Regions from separate parts of the Hymenobacter sp. M1-2 genome, predicted to be linked through region 1. Evidence: riboswitches for the same ligand, from Rfam matches in the RefSeq annotation. Region 1 holds a riboswitch; the other holds the start of a gene.
The links. A riboswitch is a leader RNA that binds a small molecule or an ion and turns the genes downstream of it on or off. The one in region 1 is predicted to bind S-adenosylmethionine.
Positions count from the first base shown of each region.

Region 2: another riboswitch for S-adenosylmethionine. It lies ahead of metH (methionine synthase); the one in region 1 lies ahead of cobA (uroporphyrinogen-III C-methyltransferase).

Region 1 covers NZ_JBTYZO010000001.1:363,599-371,612, reverse strand. The annotation lists gene ACYSMN_RS01510 (hypothetical protein) at 186-539, opposite strand; gene asnA (aspartate--ammonia ligase) at 870-1,877, opposite strand; gene ACYSMN_RS01500 (PD-(D/E)XK nuclease-like domain-containing protein) at 2,765-3,472, opposite strand; gene ACYSMN_RS01495 (SDR family oxidoreductase) at 3,796-4,614, opposite strand; SAM riboswitch class I at 4,991-5,102, shown strand; gene cobA (uroporphyrinogen-III C-methyltransferase) at 5,545-6,321, shown strand; gene ACYSMN_RS01485 (assimilatory sulfite reductase (NADPH) flavoprotein subunit) at 6,358-8,014, shown strand, end outside.
Region 2 covers NZ_JBTYZO010000032.1:33,477-41,490, reverse strand. The annotation lists gene metH (methionine synthase) at 1-3,106, opposite strand, end outside; SAM riboswitch class I at 3,175-3,279, opposite strand; gene ACYSMN_RS23220 (PA14 domain-containing protein) at 3,648-5,384, shown strand; gene ACYSMN_RS23215 (DUF5686 and carboxypeptidase-like regulatory domain-containing protein) at 5,600-8,014, shown strand, end outside.

The DNA.
Region 1 (8,014 bases):
TGAGAAGTTAGAACTTAGACAATCATCCTGTATAAGGGTAGCCGACGGCCTTTTGCCGTTGGTTTCAACTACCTCCCTGATATGGCGGTGTTGCGCGTTTCGGCTCTCTGCCTTGGCTACAATTGGGTATTTAAAAAACCCCGCAGCATGGCGCTGCGGGGCTTTTCGCCTTTTTCTAGTCTGCGTTATTGCTTGCGGAAGATTCCTCCCCAAGTAGGCTGCTCGGGTACTTTGCGGTTGGGGTCGTTGCCGTAGCCTGAGTCGCGCCGGTACCGGTCGTTGCGGGAGTAGCGGCCGTCACGCCGGTCGTTTTGGCACCGGTTGTCGCGGCCTCGTGAGTCGCGTTGGCCGTAGTAACCGTGGCCTTTTTTGTTCTTCTTCTCTTTTTCGTAGCCGTAGCGCTTGTCGTCTTTACGGCCTTTGCCGTGGTCTGATCTTTTCTCCCAACGGTCATCGTCGGAGCGGGCGGCAAGTGGCGCGGCTACAGTGGCAGTGGCTAACAGCACAGAAGCAACAATGGCGAGCAGGAAGGATTTCATGGGACAGCAGAAATGAGGTGAATACTAGCGGGGCCCGCTTGGAGCCCAGGCGGGCCACTAAGCAAAAGCTAAGCGCTTTCGCAGCTGAATCGCAAGCATAGTGCCGATCCTTGTTTTCACGCTGCCCATTCGTTTTGTCAAGGGCTAAATCTTCTACTGAAGCAGCAAGTATCAAGCTGACTTTCAGTTCACTCAGCAAAAATTTCACAAGCCAAAAAATGCACTGTAGAAAGATTCGTGCTTGACTTAGCCACAAAAAAAGCGGAGAAGCTCCGGCCGCCAAACCTGCTTCTCCGCCCCGCTATTATAGGCAGCGAGCCTGTGTGCTGCTTACAGCAGCCCTACGCCAGCACCGGCCAGCTCTTCGCGCACAGCTTCGGGCCAAATGCTCACCTGTACTTCGCCGATATGGCCTTTGCGCAGCATGAACATGCACACCCGGCTCTGCCCAATGCCTCCGCCTATGCTCTGCGGCAGCTCGTCGGCCAGCAGCCGCGCGTGAAACGAGAGTTCCTGCCGGTCTTCGCAGCCACGCAGGGCCAGTTGCCGCACCAGCGCGTGCTTGTCCACCCGAATGCCCATCGAGGAAACTTCGAAGGAGGTTTGCAGTACGGGGTGCCAGAGCAGAATGTCGCCGTTGAGGCCGCGGTAGCCGTCTTCGGTTTCGGTGCTCCAGTCGTCGTAGTCGGGGGCCCGGCCGTCGTGGGGTTCGCCGTGGCTCAGTTCCCCGCCAATGCCCATCAGGAACACCGCGCCATATTGCTGCACGGCCTCGTGCTCCCGCTCCTTGGGCGTGAGCGTGGGGTATTGCTTCAATAGGTCTTCGGCGTGCAGGAAGGTGATGCGGCCCGGCAGCACCGGCGCTATTTCCGGGTACTCGGCGGCCACGCGGGCCTCGGTGGTGCGCAGTGCCTCGTAGATGCGCTCCACGGTAGCTTTCAGAAACCCGGTGGTGCGCTGCTCCGGGCTGATGTGCTTTTCCCAGTCCCACTGGTCTACGTAGATGGAGTGGATGGGCGAGTAATCTTCGTCGGGGCGCAGGGCGCGCATGTCGGTGAGCAGCCCGCGGCCGGCTTCGATGCCCAGCTCCCGCAGGCGCACCCGCTTCCACTTGGCCAGCGAGTGTACCACCACAGCCCGGCGTTCGGCCAACGCCTTAATCGGGAAGCCCACCGGCCGCTCCACCCCATTTAGGTCGTCGTTGATGCCCGTCCCATCGAGTACCGCAATCGGCGACGATACTTTGACGAGGTGTAATTGCGTAGACAATTCCTTAGCGAAAGTGTCTTTCACGAAGCTGATGGCTTCTTCGGTTTTGAGCATTTCCTGAGCGGTCATAGTGCTGTTTTTTTATGTGGTTTGAAGTGAATTTTATTTTTGAAAAGGCACGCGTTTTCCCTGCTCCCTTTCGGGAGTTTTTTATTTAAGCGGGAATGTATTTGTGCGTAAAAAATGCGGCGCTAATTCGGCTTGTAACGGGGCATGATCGGCGCAGCAGGCACAAAAAAAGCCTTCCACATGTGGAAGGCTTTAAAAGAAATTCAATTTATGATTTCTCTTTTCTCCTATGGAGCAATAGCCTTCCCATTTCGGATGCAATTAGCATTCGAATTATTATTGAGAAGATTATTGCTAAAAAGACGCATTGTCTCGTGTGTTTTTTCGTTAAGTGTTTGCAAGTATAGAAATCAACAACAGAAACTCCTACATAAATTCAGAATATTTTTCTTCGATTACGCTTTATTCGCTCCAGAGCCGTTTAGGCACCCTTTGGCTTCAAGTACTGAGAGGTCTAGCCGCACCGCGGCGGAGGCGTATTGGTAGTCCAAATCGGAACAACAAACCGGAGAGCCCCAGTAGAGCGGCATATTCGGTAGCTAACCCAAGTTGCCGCGTAGCGGCTAAAGGTTTGTAGAAAACCATGCCTAAAACGACCCTACGCCACGTAGCGGTGCTAGAGCCGCCAACTGATCTGGCACCGCTACGCGGCGCGCCCTCCGAACCGACTGGGGCTACAAACCTTCAGCCGCTACGCGGCTACGCCGCAACTTGGGTTAGCTAATCGGGCTAAGAATTAAACAAGCCCCGGCGGGGCGGCACCAATCATTGGGTGTCGCCCCGCCGGGGCTTGGCTTTTTCCTGATTTGCTTTGCTACCGATATGCCGCCCCGCTGGGGCTAGGGCGTGAGGAGGCTATTAGAATTTCCTTTTCCTCGCCTCTTTCCTTAATCGCCGCGCAGCAGGTCGCGCACCTCGCGCACGGCGCCGGCTACGGCCGTTGGCACGGGTGCTTCGGGTTGCAGCAGCTTCAGTAGGCGCAGGTACTTGGCCCGTCCCTCCGAGAGCATGAACTTGGGCACTTCAAATACGAACAGCTTGAACGGCTCCACCTTCTGCACGCCCACCAGCACGAAACGGTCGGCGTGCAAGGCATCGGAGTAGAAGGCGGCTTGCCGGTCGTAGTCGTAGCCGCTGCACTGGGCCACGAAGTGCTGATGGTCGCGGGCCAGGGTGGTTTTGAAGTCGACGATGGTGTAGGGCTGGCCGGGCTGGTCCACGATGAGGTCGGCGCGGAGCTTGCAGAGCGTGTCGGTGATGGGCTCGGTGAAGATGCAGCTGGGCTCAGGCGTGCCCATTTCCAGCATCTGGTTCACTTCTGGGTTCAGCTTCACGCCATCTACCATCCACCACACCAGCGTGTCGTTGATGCCCGGCTGGCCGGCTTCGTAGAGGTCTGGCTCCAGCAGGGCTGTATGAAAAGCAGTGCCCAGGCCTAGGGCGCCCATAGACGTAGTGGGCCGGGGTGGGCGCCCGTTAAGAGCGTCGCGCAGCCGCGACAGGTCAGAGTTGGCAATGGCCGGCAGCGCGCGGTAGTCGTCGTAGGGCACGCGCAGCAGGTCCGGGCGTGGAGTGGTGGGAGTGGAATCAGTCACACGGAAAGAACAGCGGAGCCCGCGAAAAGGCTCCTCCTTAGGGTGGGGAAGTTGGACGAAAGAAGTATAAGGCTTTTTTCGCGAACCGGCCATTGTGCAGAGCATTCCGCGCATGAAGCGGAGCCGAAGCATCTCGCATGCTGACGTTGTTTGCTAGAACATCATGCAGACGAAGGAAGCATCTCGCGTGCTGAGGTTGTGGTGGTATTGATTACCACACTAGCGAGATGCTTCGCTACGCCTTCGGCTCCGCTCTACATGACGGCCTAAAGCAAATTCTTCCTTCCTCATTCTTAATTCCTCATTCAACGCAGCGCAAGCGCCTAGCCGTTGTCGGCGAAGCCGGGGTAGAGGGTCATGCCGCCGTCGGCGAAGAGCGTGATGCCGGTGACGTAGTCCGACTCGTCGGAGGCCAGCCAGACAGCCACTTGGCCGATGTCGGCGGGCTCGCCGATGCGGCCGTAAGGAATGAGCGTGAGCAGCTTCTGCTCTTCTTCGGGCGTGTCGCGGGCTTCCAGGTTGATGGGCGTAGCAATGGCGCCGGGCCCGATGCTGTTGACGCGGATGCGGTGCGGGGCCAGCTCCTGGGCCATGCTTTTCATGAGTTGCATGATGCCGCCCTTGCTGGTAGCGTAGTTGACGTGGCCGGCCCAGGGAATGACTTCGTGCACCGAACTCATGCAGATAATCTTGCCCGTGGCCTTCGAGATTTCCGGCTGCGGGCCGCGGCGCACAAACTCGCGGGCGGCTTCGCGGGCGCACAGAAACTGCCCCGTCAGGTTGATGCCGATGACGTGCTGCCACTGGTCGAGCGTCATGTCCAGAAACGGCGCGTCGTCCTGAATGCCGGAATTATTAACCAGAATGTGCAGCGTGCCGGCCTGCTCCCGAATCTGGTTGAACATCTGCAGTACGTCTTCCTCGCGGCTCACGTCGGCATGAATAGCAACGGCCTTGCCGCCGGCTTTCTCTATGTCGCGCACCACCTCGGCGGCACCGTCGGCGCCGTGCGCGTAGTTGACGTACACCGTGGCGCCCTCGGCGGCCAGGGCTTTGGCTACGCCCGCCCCGATGCCGGAGCTGCCGCCCGTTACGAGGGCTATTTGGTTGCGCAGCCGCGCAGAAGTAGAAGCAGTAGTCATGGACAGAATGTGAGGTTCAACTCCTGCAAGACTACAAAGAGGCCCTGCGGGTTACATGAACTTTACATTATGCGGCCGGCCGCCTTGCTAACCCAAGTTGCGGACAACTAAAGACTAGAGCTAGGAGCTAGTTCCCCTCCTTTTTTAAGAAGGGGCTAGGGGTGGTTGATATACACCAGAACGATTTGTAGAGCTAGTTTTAGTAATCGTTCAACGATGGTCAACCACCCCTAGCCCCTCCTTAAAAAAAGGAGGGGAACTAGTCTTAGCTTTAGTCCGCAACTTGGGTTTGCTAATCGGCTAGGGAAATTTAATTTGGAAGTGTAAAAGCCCGGCAGCTACCTTTGGGCACCAATTCTTTCCCCACAAAGGATTGTTTTTATACAGAGGCGTGGAGAGACAGGCTCTAGGAAACGCCGGCAACCCTCGGATCATCCGAAACGGTGCCAACCGAAGGTCAGCGAAGCTAACTCCTGACCATATAAAAACAACGAGCCGTGAAGTCGTTCTTCTGCCCCGCCGCCGCATCTGCCACTCCCTCCGCGCTACCGCATGGGTGTTGTTCTATGATGGGAATGGCGTGTTGTTGTTAAGGCCCACACACTTCCCTCCTTTTACTGCCTGGCTCCGCCTTCCAGCCTAAGCTGACGCGGCCTTCCGCGTAGCGGCCGCCAGGAATTCCGCCGCCGTTTGCTTCGCCCAATTCCGCTGCCCCGCCAGGGCCGCTTTGCCGAAGCCAGTGTACGGCCAAAAACCTGAGCCTACGGGCCAGTTTTCCGCTTTTTCTTTTTGCTGAAACGCGGCTTCGTTGGAGCTGTAGCGCGAAGCTCCGGCTTCGCGCCTCGTCCGCGCCTTCCGCCTCGCCCGCGCCGCCCCCACGCTTGTCGTTCAACGATGCGCGAAGCCGGAGCTTCGCGCTACTCTTTTTCTATGCTTACTGCCACTATACCCCGCCTCACCGTGCTGGGCGCCGGTCCGGGCGACCCGGAATTACTCACGCTGAAAGGTGCGCGGGTGCTCGGGGAGGCCAACGTTGTGCTCTACGATGCGCTGGCCAACAACGACCTGCTCGAACACGCCCGGCCCGGCGCCAAGCTGGTGTTCGTGGGCAAGCGGCGCGGCTTGCGCAGCTATTCCCAGGACGAAATCAACTCCCTGATTGTGGAATACGCCTACCAGCACGGCCACGTGGTGCGCCTCAAGGGCGGCGACCCGTTTGTGTTTGGGCGGGGGCGCGAAGAAATGCTCTACGCCGAAGCCCACGGCCTGCTCACCAATTACGTGCCGGGCATCAGCAGCGCGGTGGCGGCGGCCGGTAGCATGAGCATCCCAGTCACGCATCGGGGCCTGAGCGAAGGGTTTCAGGTAGTAACGGCCACCACGGCCAGCGGGGAGCTGTCGGCGAGCTTGGCCGAAGCTGCCCGCTCCCGCACTACTACCATCATTCTGATGGGGATGAGTGAGTTGGGCCGCATCGTGCACCTGTTTTGCCAGCACGGGCAGGCCGAGACGCCCGCCGCCATTGTGCAGAACGGGACACTGGCCGAGGCTCGCCTCGTGACGGGCACGGTGGCCGAGCTGCCGGTGCGCGCGGCGGCGGCTGGTGTGGGGGCACCGGCCATCATTGTGGTGGGCGAAGTGGCCCGCCTGGCTACCCCGGCCGTGCTGAGTGGCTTTGCGGCGGCGGCTTACGCCGAAGTAGCCTGATCTGTAGCGCGTTCATCTATCCTCTCTATTTCTGCCATGACCCTTTCCCCTCCTCCCGCTCTACCGCCCGTTTTCGACGACCAAAAGCTCCAGCAGCTTACGGCGGGCCTCACCGAGCAACAGCTGCTCTGGCTGAGTGGCTACTTCTACGGCCGCACGGCCGCCGCCGGCGCCACCCTGCCCGCGCCCGCCACGGCAACGCCCGCCACGGGCCCGGCTTCGCTCACCATTCTCTACGGCTCCCAGACCGGCAACAGCAAGAAAGCCGCGACCATAGCCGCCGAAGCGGCCCGCCAGCGCGGCCTGGCTGTTGCTCTGCGCGACATGAACGACTACCCCACCAAGGACCTGCGCAACGAGCAGCAATTGCTGGTAGTGGTGAGCACGCAGGGCGAGGGCGACCCGCCCATTGCGGCCGAGGAGCTGCACCAGTTTCTGCTCAGCAGCCGCGCGCCCAAGCTGCCCAACCTACAGTTCGCGGTGCTGGCGCTAGGCGATAAAAGCTACCTGCAATACTGCCAGACCGGCTTCGAGTTCGACCAGCGCCTGGCCGAGCTGGGCGCCCGCCGCCTCGTGGAGCGCGTGGATTGCGACGTGGAATTTGAGCAGCCCGCCCGCCAGTGGGCCGCGCAGGTGCTGGAGGTGCTGATACAATCAGCGGCTCCCGCGCCCGTAGCGGCGGCCGTGGTATCGGTGGCGGCGCAAACCCTGGTAGCGGCGGGTGTTGAAGTGGAGCAGGTCTACACGAGCCGCCGGCCATTTCGGGCGCCGCTGCTGGACAAGATTCAGCTCAACGGCCGGGGCTCCACCAAGGAAACCTACCACCTGGAATTTTCGCTCGAAGGCTCCGGCATTCAGTACGAGCCCGGCGATGCCCTTTTCGTGCAGCCCACCAACCGGCCGGACTTAGTGCAGGAGGTACTGCAAGTGGCGCGGCTTGATGCTGCCGCGCCCGTGCAGGTCAACGGCGAGGAAGCCGACCTGGCAACCGCGCTGACGGAGCGCCTGGAGCTGTCGGTGCTGACGCGCGATGTGCTGGAACGCTACGCCGCCGTGGCCCCGCAGCACCCGCAACTGCGCGCCCTGGTGGCCGACAAAGCCCAGCTGCCGGGCTATGTATACGGCCGCGACGTGGCCGATTTGCTACGCGATTTTCCGGTGGAGCTGTCGGCGCAGCATTTGGCGGCGGTGCTGCGGCCGTTGCCGGGCCGGGCCTATTCCATTGCCAGTAGCCTACTGGCTCATCCCGAGGAAGTACACCTCACGGTGGGCGCCGTGCGTTACGAAACGTACGGCCGCCGCAAGCACGGCGCCTGCTCCAGCTACCAGGCCGACCTGCTCCAGCCCGGCGAGTCGGCCCGCGTGTGGGTGGACCGCAACGAGTACTTCAAGCTGCCCAAAGATGCGGCCACCGACATTATTATGGTGGGTGCGGGCACGGGCGTGGCGCCGTACCGGGCTTTCGTGGAGGAGCGGGCCGAAACTGGCGCTACTGGCCGAAACTGGCTGGTGTTCGGCAACCCCCACTTCACTACCGATTTTCTGTACCAGACCGAGTGGCAGCAGCACCTCAAGCACGGCACCCTCGATAGGCTGGACGTGGCCTTCTCCCGCGACCAGGAAGAGAAAATCTACATCCAGCACCGCCTGCTGGCCCACAGCCGCCGCGTATTCGACCAGCTCGAAAACGGCG
Region 2 (8,014 bases), on a different contig from region 1:
CGTCAATGATCTGCCGGAGCATTTTTTGCGCATCATTGAAGAGCTGGGTGGCAGCTTCGCCTACGTTTTCGTCGGTCAGGATGCGCGGGTAGCGGCCTTTCAACTCCCAGGTCTGGAAGAAGGGTGTCCAGTCGATGTACTCGGCCAGCTCAGCTAAGTCGTAGTCTTCCAGCACTTTGGTTCCGAGGAAGGTAGGCTTCACGATGGGCGTCATTTCCCAATTGGCCTTGAAGCCGTTTTCGCGGGCGGCGTCGATGGGCAGGTAGCTTTTTTCGCGCTGACGACCCGCGTAGTCTTCGCGGAGCTGGCGGTACTCTTCGCGTACGGCGCGGGCGTAGGTTTCCTGGCCCGAGCCTAGCAGGCCGGCGGCCACGCCCACGCTGCGCGAAGCATCATTTACGTGCACAATGGGGCCGGAATAGTTGGGCGCGATTTTCACGGCGGCGTGCAGGCGCGAAGTGGTGGCCCCGCCAATGAGCAGCGGCGTTTTGAGGCCCCGCTTCTCCATTTCCTGCGCCACGTACACCATCTCGTCCAGGCTCGGCGTAATGAGTCCGCTCAGGCCAATAACGTCTACCTGGTGCTTGGCGGCTTCATCCAGAATCCGCTCCAGCGGCACCATCACGCCCAGGTCCACGATATCGAAGTTGTTGCAGGCCAGCACCACGCCCACGATATTCTTACCGATGTCGTGCACGTCGCCTTTCACGGTGGCGAGCAGGATTTTGCCGGCCGTCTGGCGCTCCTGCCCGCGCTTGTCAGCCAGCAGATAGGGCTCCAGGTAGGCCACGGCTTTCTTCATCACGCGCGCCGACTTCACCACTTGCGGCAGGAACATCTTGCCCGCCCCAAACAGGTCGCCCACCACGTTCATGCCGGCCATCAGCGGGCCTTCAATCACCTCCAGCGGCCGGCCCACTTGCTGGCGCACTTCCTCAGTGTCTTCGTCAATAAATTCAGTGATACCCTTCACTAGCGCGTGCTGCAACCTCTCAGCAACGGGCAGACTGCGCCAGGTGTCAGCTACTACTTCAGCTTTGTCTTTTTGCTTTACCGTTTCGGCGAAGTCCACGAGGCGCTCGGTGGCGTCGGGGCGACGGTTGAGCAGCACGTCTTCTACCAGTTCCAGCAGGTCCTGGGGCACTTCGTCGTACACGGCCAGCTGGCTCGGGTTCACGATGCCCATATCCAGTCCGGCCCGGATGGCGTGGTAGAGGAAAGCCGAGTGCATGGCCTCGCGCACCACGTCGTTGCCGCGGTAGGAAAAGCTGATGTTCGAGACGCCGCCGCTGGTGAGGGCGCCGGGCAGGTTTTGCTTGATCCAGCGGACTGCCTCAATGAAGTCCAGCGCATAGTTGCGGTGTTCCTCCATGCCGGTGCCCACGGTCAGGATGTTGGGGTCGAAGATGATGTCCTCGGCCGGGAAACCGACTTCGTTCACCAGGATGTCGTAGCTGCGCTTACAGATTTCGATGCGCTTCTCGAAGGAGTCGGCCTGGCCGTTTTCATCGAAGGCCATGACCACCATAGCGGCGCCGTACGCCCGCACGGTGCGGGCGCGCTCCTTGAACACCTCTTCGCCTTCTTTCAGTGAAATGGAGTTGACGATGCTCTTGCCCTGCACGCACTTGAGGCCGGCTTCCAGCACGCTCCACTTCGAGGAATCAATCATGATCGGCACCCGCGAAATGTCGGGCTCCGAGGCAATGAGGTTGAGGAACGTCGTCATGGCCTGCTCCGAGTCGAGCATGCCTTCGTCCATGTTCACATCAATGACCTGAGCGCCGCCTTCCACCTGGTCGCGGGCTACTTGCAGAGCCTGCTCGTAAGCGCCGGTACGGATAAGCCGCGCAAAAGCGCGGGAGCCGGTCACGTTGCACCGCTCCCCTACGTTCACGAAGAGGCTGTCGGCGGTGATGTTGAATGGCTCCAGACCACTCAGGCGGGTGACCGAGCTAGAAATTAGCTCCCCTCCTTTTTTCGAGGAGGGGTTGGGGGTGGTTGAGTTAGAGCTAAAATCTATTTGGCCAGAGTTGTTCAACGATTGAACCACCCCCAACCCCTCCTTGAAAAAAGGAGGGGAGCTAATTTCTAGCTCTAGTTTTCTAGGCTCGTACTTCTCCGCCAGCCGAGCCAGCTCGGCAATGTGCTGCGGCGTGGTGCCACAACAACCACCCACCACCGTCACCAGGCCTTCCTTGAGGTAGTTTTCTACCACCCCCGCAAATTCCTGCGCCGACTCATCGTAACCGCCGAAGGCATTGGGCAGGCCGGCATTCGGGTAAGCGGAGATATGGACGTCCGCAATGCGGCTCAGCTCCTTGATATAGACTTGCAACTGGTCGGCGCCGAGGGCGCAGTTCAGGCCCACGCTCAGCAGCGGCAGGTGCCGAATGGAATTCCAGAAAGCTTCTACCGTCTGGCCGGAGAGTGTGCGGCCCGAAGCGTCGGTAATGGTACCCGAAATCATGACGGGCACCACGCGGCCACCTTCGTCGAAGAACTTCTGCACCGCAAATAGCGCCGCTTTGGCGTTAAGCGTATCAAAGATGGTTTCGATGAGCAGCGCGTCGGAACCGCCGTCTACCAGGCCACGCACTTGCTCGTGGTAGGCTGTAGCTAGCTCATCAAATGTCACGGCGCGGAAGCCGGGTCGGTTCACATCCGGCGACAAAGAAGCAGTGCGGTTGGTAGGCCCAACGGCGCCAGCCACGAAACGCGGCTTCGCTGGATTCTGCGCAGTAAACTCGTCGGCCACTTCTTTCGCAATGCGCGCCGACTCGTAGTTCAGCTCGTACACAATGTGTTCTAGGCCGTAATCGGCTTGCGCGATGGTGGTACCGCTGAACGTGTTGGTTTCCACCATATCGGCACCGGCCGCGAAATAATCAGCGTGGATACCTTTAATGATGTCGGGCCGCGTGATGCTGAGCAGGTCATTGTTGCCGCGCAGGGGCTTGGGATGATCTGCGAAGCGCGCGCCGCGGAAATCTTCCTCGCTCAACGTGTGGCGCTGAATCATGGTGCCCATGGCGCCGTCGAGAATGAGCAGGCGCTGCTGGAGGATATCGTGTAGCGGAGAGTGGGGCTGGACGGTCGTGGGCATATCGGCTCTAAAAGAAAACGGGCAACGAAAAAGTGCCTATCCAGAAAGAGCCGCGCGAAGCGAGTCCGTACTTATCTTCTTCCGCTGGTGGCGAAATGGGAGTTGGCACCTTGTTTTATTTCAGGTTGCCAAGACGTCGTCGGGCCCAGTCCCTCGGTCTTTCTGGATAAGTAGCAAGGCGAAGATACTGCCCGAACTTCCGGAAAGCAAGAACCCCAACCGTGAAGCCAAGGTCGGGGTTCTTCTGGGCGGTTTAACGCCAGGCTTATAAACATTAATCCTTCTTAACGCAGTTGGGGACAGTTTTGCCCTCTTTCTTCTTGGTACCCTGCTGCTCGTAGCCTTTCCAACATGGTGCCTTTTTCTCTGCCATGATACCTTTTGCTTTATGTGAATGAATACAATAGGGAGATACTAGCAATACGTGCTCAACTATAAGGTGTTCCTATAAAACTTTGCACTTCAACATCTAGCGTGGTTACCTCTATCTTGCTGACGTTGACAATTTATTAGCACTTCTACTCCTAAGCTATAACGTTTGATGAGAGTTCTGTTTTGGTTGTCGGTGGTGCTGGCCTTCGGCTTTGCGGCCTCAGCCCAGGTGCTGCCCGCTACGCCCGGCACCGGTTTAAAAGGCGAGTACTATAATGGCCGCAACTTCGAACGGCTCGCCTTCACGCGCACCGACCCTACCGTCGACTTCAACTGGACCTACACCCCACCCGCACCCGGCCAACCACCCGCTCGCTTTATGGCTCCGGGGCCCGGCTTGGATGGCACCGACTTTTCAGTTCGCTGGACCGGCCACCTGTACGCTCCCATCACGGGCATGTATACCTTTCAGGCCACCACCGACGATGGAATGCGCGTGTGGGTGGGCGGCAAAAGGCTCCTGAACTCCTGGCGAGGGCAACCTGCTACGCAGTATACCATGCAAGTACGGCTGGAAGCGGGCCGCTATTATCCGCTCCGAGTGGAATACTACCAAGTGGAGTACGATACCCGGGCCTTGCTGACTTGGAAGCTCCCGAACTCCACCGAAGAACCCCGGCCTATTCCAAGCGCCCGGCTGTATACCACGCTACCCACATCGGCCAAGCCACTACCGGCGGCCGCTCCAAAGCCTACTGGCGGTACCATTAGCATCGTGCCCGGTCCGCCGGGCAGCCGGCCCGTTACCGCCACCCCCGTACAGCCCAGCGCGGGCGTAACTGTACCCGGCAAGCTCCCCGACGGCATCGGACTTCAAGCCACATACTATGCTAGCTCGGTGCGCGGGCCGGCCGTGCACAGCCGCGTAGAGCCGGTGCTGAACGTAACGTGGCGGGGCAGCGCCCCGGCGCCCGGCGTGCCAAGCCAGGGCTTCTCCGTGCGCTGGACCGGCTACGTGTATGCCCCAGAGTCGGGGCTGTATGTGTTTCATACCGAGTGGGATGACGCCACTGACATTTCCTTCGCGGGGGCCAACGTCTTGAGCATGGAAAAGTATGAGCCGGAGTACTTTGCGCCGCGCAAGCCGCCCATTCCGGTTGATATGGTGCAGAGCCTCACAGCTGGCCACTTTTACCAGATTGACCTCGCCTACAAGAACGTACAGGGCGTATCCCGGGCGGTGCTGTCGTGGGTGCGACCGTCGGCGATGGGCGGACCTACCACGCTGGAGCAGGCGTTTGATGCAGCTAAGCGCCTCGGCCCCACAGTGGTGCCCAAGCAGTATCTGTATCCTGAGCTGCCCCGGCCGCTGCCCGAACCACCGGCTGCGCCAGTAGTTGCTAGCCGCCAGCCGCCCAAGCCCACTGTTGCTGCTAAACTTGCGGCTCCTCGTCCAGCTGCGCCGCGTGTCACGCGCCCAGTTACTCGTCCAGCCGCTCGTCCAGCATTGCCCGCCGGACCTTCGGTTGATACGGTGGTCCTGCCGGATCTGGCCGCTTTGAGCCGGGGCGCGGCGGTTACGCTGCCCAATTTGTACTTCACACAGAGTACGGCCTCACTGCTGCCAACTTCCCGGCCCATGCTCAATGCCTTGGCTCGCCGGCTACGGGAACAGCCGAGCCTGCGCCTGGAAATAGCCGGCCACACCGACAACGTGGGCGAGCCTGCTCTCAACTTGCGCCTTTCCGATCAGCGGGCCCGCGTGGTACGGCAATATTTGGTGCAGCAAGGCATTGATTCCGTGCGACTCACGGCCCGCGGCTACGGCGGCACTCGTCCCGTGGCCGACAACCGAGACCCGCAGCAACGCCCACGCAACCGGCGGGTGGAGGTAGTAGTACAATAGTGAGGCACTTACCTCTCCCCTGGATTACTCTTTTGTTATCGTGGCGAAAGGTGAATGCGCCAGAAGCCCGCTAAAACTCGAATAGCTAGGTTTTGTTTTTAACTGCTGGCATAATTTTTCCTCCCGGCTGCCACGGCGGGTAGGGGTACAGTCCTTATTCTGTATCTTACGGCTCACTGCGCGTTCTTCTGTCGACATCTATTTGATTATCAATCTTGCCGCTCTTCTACCACCGCTTCTCTTATTCTTCGCTGTTTCTGCTCCTGCTACTAGTTGGAGCACAGTCTGTTTGGGCGCAACAGGTGGTTGTCACGGGCCGCATAACAGAGGCCGCTACGGGCAAACCCGTGCCTTTCGCCTCAGTATTCGTACCAGGTACCACTTCCGGCGCCACGGCCGATGAAAATGGTCGGTATCGGTTGAGCACTGCCCCTGCCGATACCGTTGTAGCGTCGGCTATGGGCTTTGCGCCGCTGAAGAAGGCCCTGAAGCCGCAGGTAGCCAGCCAAACTATTGACTTCGCACTAGGTTCGGGAGCTGTTTCTCTGGGCGAAGTGGTGGTGCGGCCCACCGAAAACCCGGCCTACGCCATTCTACGCCGGGTGCAGCAACAGAAAGACCGCAATAACAAAGCGTGTCTCAACGCCTTCGAATTCGACTCATACAACCGCACCGACATCAGCCTCAATAACTTACCCGACCAGGTGAGCCGGCGTAAGGTGCTGCGCCAGATGGCCGCCGTGGCCGATAGTTTGGGCCTGGAGCGCGGGGCCAATGGTAAGCCTATCGTGCCGGTTTTCGTTTCGGAGGTTCTCTCGCGCTACTATGTGCTGCGCCAGCCGCTACGGCGGCGTGAGGAAATTCGGCAGTCGCAGATGCGGGGCATAGCGCCGCGCGAAGGTTCAGTGGTATCGCAGATTACGGGCTCCTCGTTTCAGGACTGGGATTTTTACCGCAACTGGCAGCAGATCATGGGCAAGGACTTCATCTCGCCCATCGCGGACGGCTGGAAGTTCACGTACGACTACGAGTTGCAGGACTCCGTTTTTATTGGCCAAGACTTTTGCTACCAATTGGCCGTAACGCCGCGTCGGCCCCAGGACCTCGCTTTCACGGGCACCATCTGGATTACAGCCAAGTCCTACGCGTTGCGCCGCCTGGATTTGCGCGTCAGCCCGGAGGCCAATATCAACTTCATCGAGCAGATTCAGGTGTGGCAGGATCTGACGCCGACTCCATCTGGGCCGTGGCTGCCGCTGCGCACCCGCGTCTTGATTGGCATCCGGCCCACCAAGCAAAGCACGGGCGTAATAGCGCGCTTCACAACCGTCAACTCAAGTTTTGATGCCGGCCATCCGCATCCGCTGGCCTTCTACGACCTGCCGCTGGAGACGGTGAATAACAACGCCAAGCCCCAAACGGACTACTTCGACAAGAACCGGCCGGACACCCTTTCCGTGCAGGAGCAGCGGACTCTCATGGTGCTCGACTCGGTGCGGAAGCTGCCGGCGGTGCACTCGCTACTGGAACTAGCCGATGTGGTGGTGAATGGCTACTACCGGGTGGGCAAAATTGATGTGGGCCCCGTGCTGGCTACGCTCGGCTACAACAATATCGAAGGGCTGAGGCCCCGCCTCGGCTTTCGCACTACCTCGGAAATCAGCCGCGACTGGACACTACGGGCCTATTTGGCTTACGGTACCCGCGATGGCCGTTTTAAATATGGCACCCGCGTCACCCACGTTCTCGACCGCCGCACTTGGACCACGGTTGGCTTCGAGTATCGCCACGACATCGATCAAGTAGCCTTGCTCGATAATGATTACGCCCTCGAAAACCCATTGTTTGAAGCTTCGGCCCGCCTCGGCAACATCGACCGTGGCCGGCCGTTGCTGCGGGACTTGTCGGCTCTTTCCTTTCAGTCGGACTTGTTTCGGGGGTTCACGCAGAAAGTGACGTTCCGGCACCAGCAGTTTCGGCCTCTCTACCGGTTCGCCTACTACACTGAAGAACCTACTCCAGGCGCGCCCACCGACACCAAGTTTAGTTTGTCGGAAGTGGTGCTGGAGTCGCGCTACGCCCCGGATGAGGTGCTGGTGCAGAACGAAAACCAGAACCGCCGCGCGCCCGTTGGAGTGAAGCGCCTACCCGTGCTGACGTTGCGTTATACGCTGGGTTTGAACAAGTTTTTGGGTGGCGACTTCCGCTACCATAAGTTCAATTTGTTGGTTAGCCAAAGTGTGCGCTTAGGCCAAGTAGGTCGTTCCAATTACACGTTCGACGCGGGCTATATTCCCAGCACGGTGCCTTATCCGGTCCTGAAATCGCACCTCGGCAACCAGTCTCCCTTCTACAACGTGGGAGCTTACAACCTGATGCGCTATTTCGAGTTCGTGAGTGACCGGTACGTGGCACTGCGCCTCGATCATCACTTCGAAGGTTTCCTGCTCAACTCGGTGCCCGCGCTGAAGCAGCTCAACTGGCGCCTTGTAGCCACCGGCAATGTGCTCTACGGCGCCGTTGCTCGTGCCAACGACGACATCATTCCCTATCTAGACCCTGAAAGTGGCGAGCCACTGCCGCGCTTCCAGCCACTGGGGCGCCTGCCCTACACCGAAATAGGCTATGGC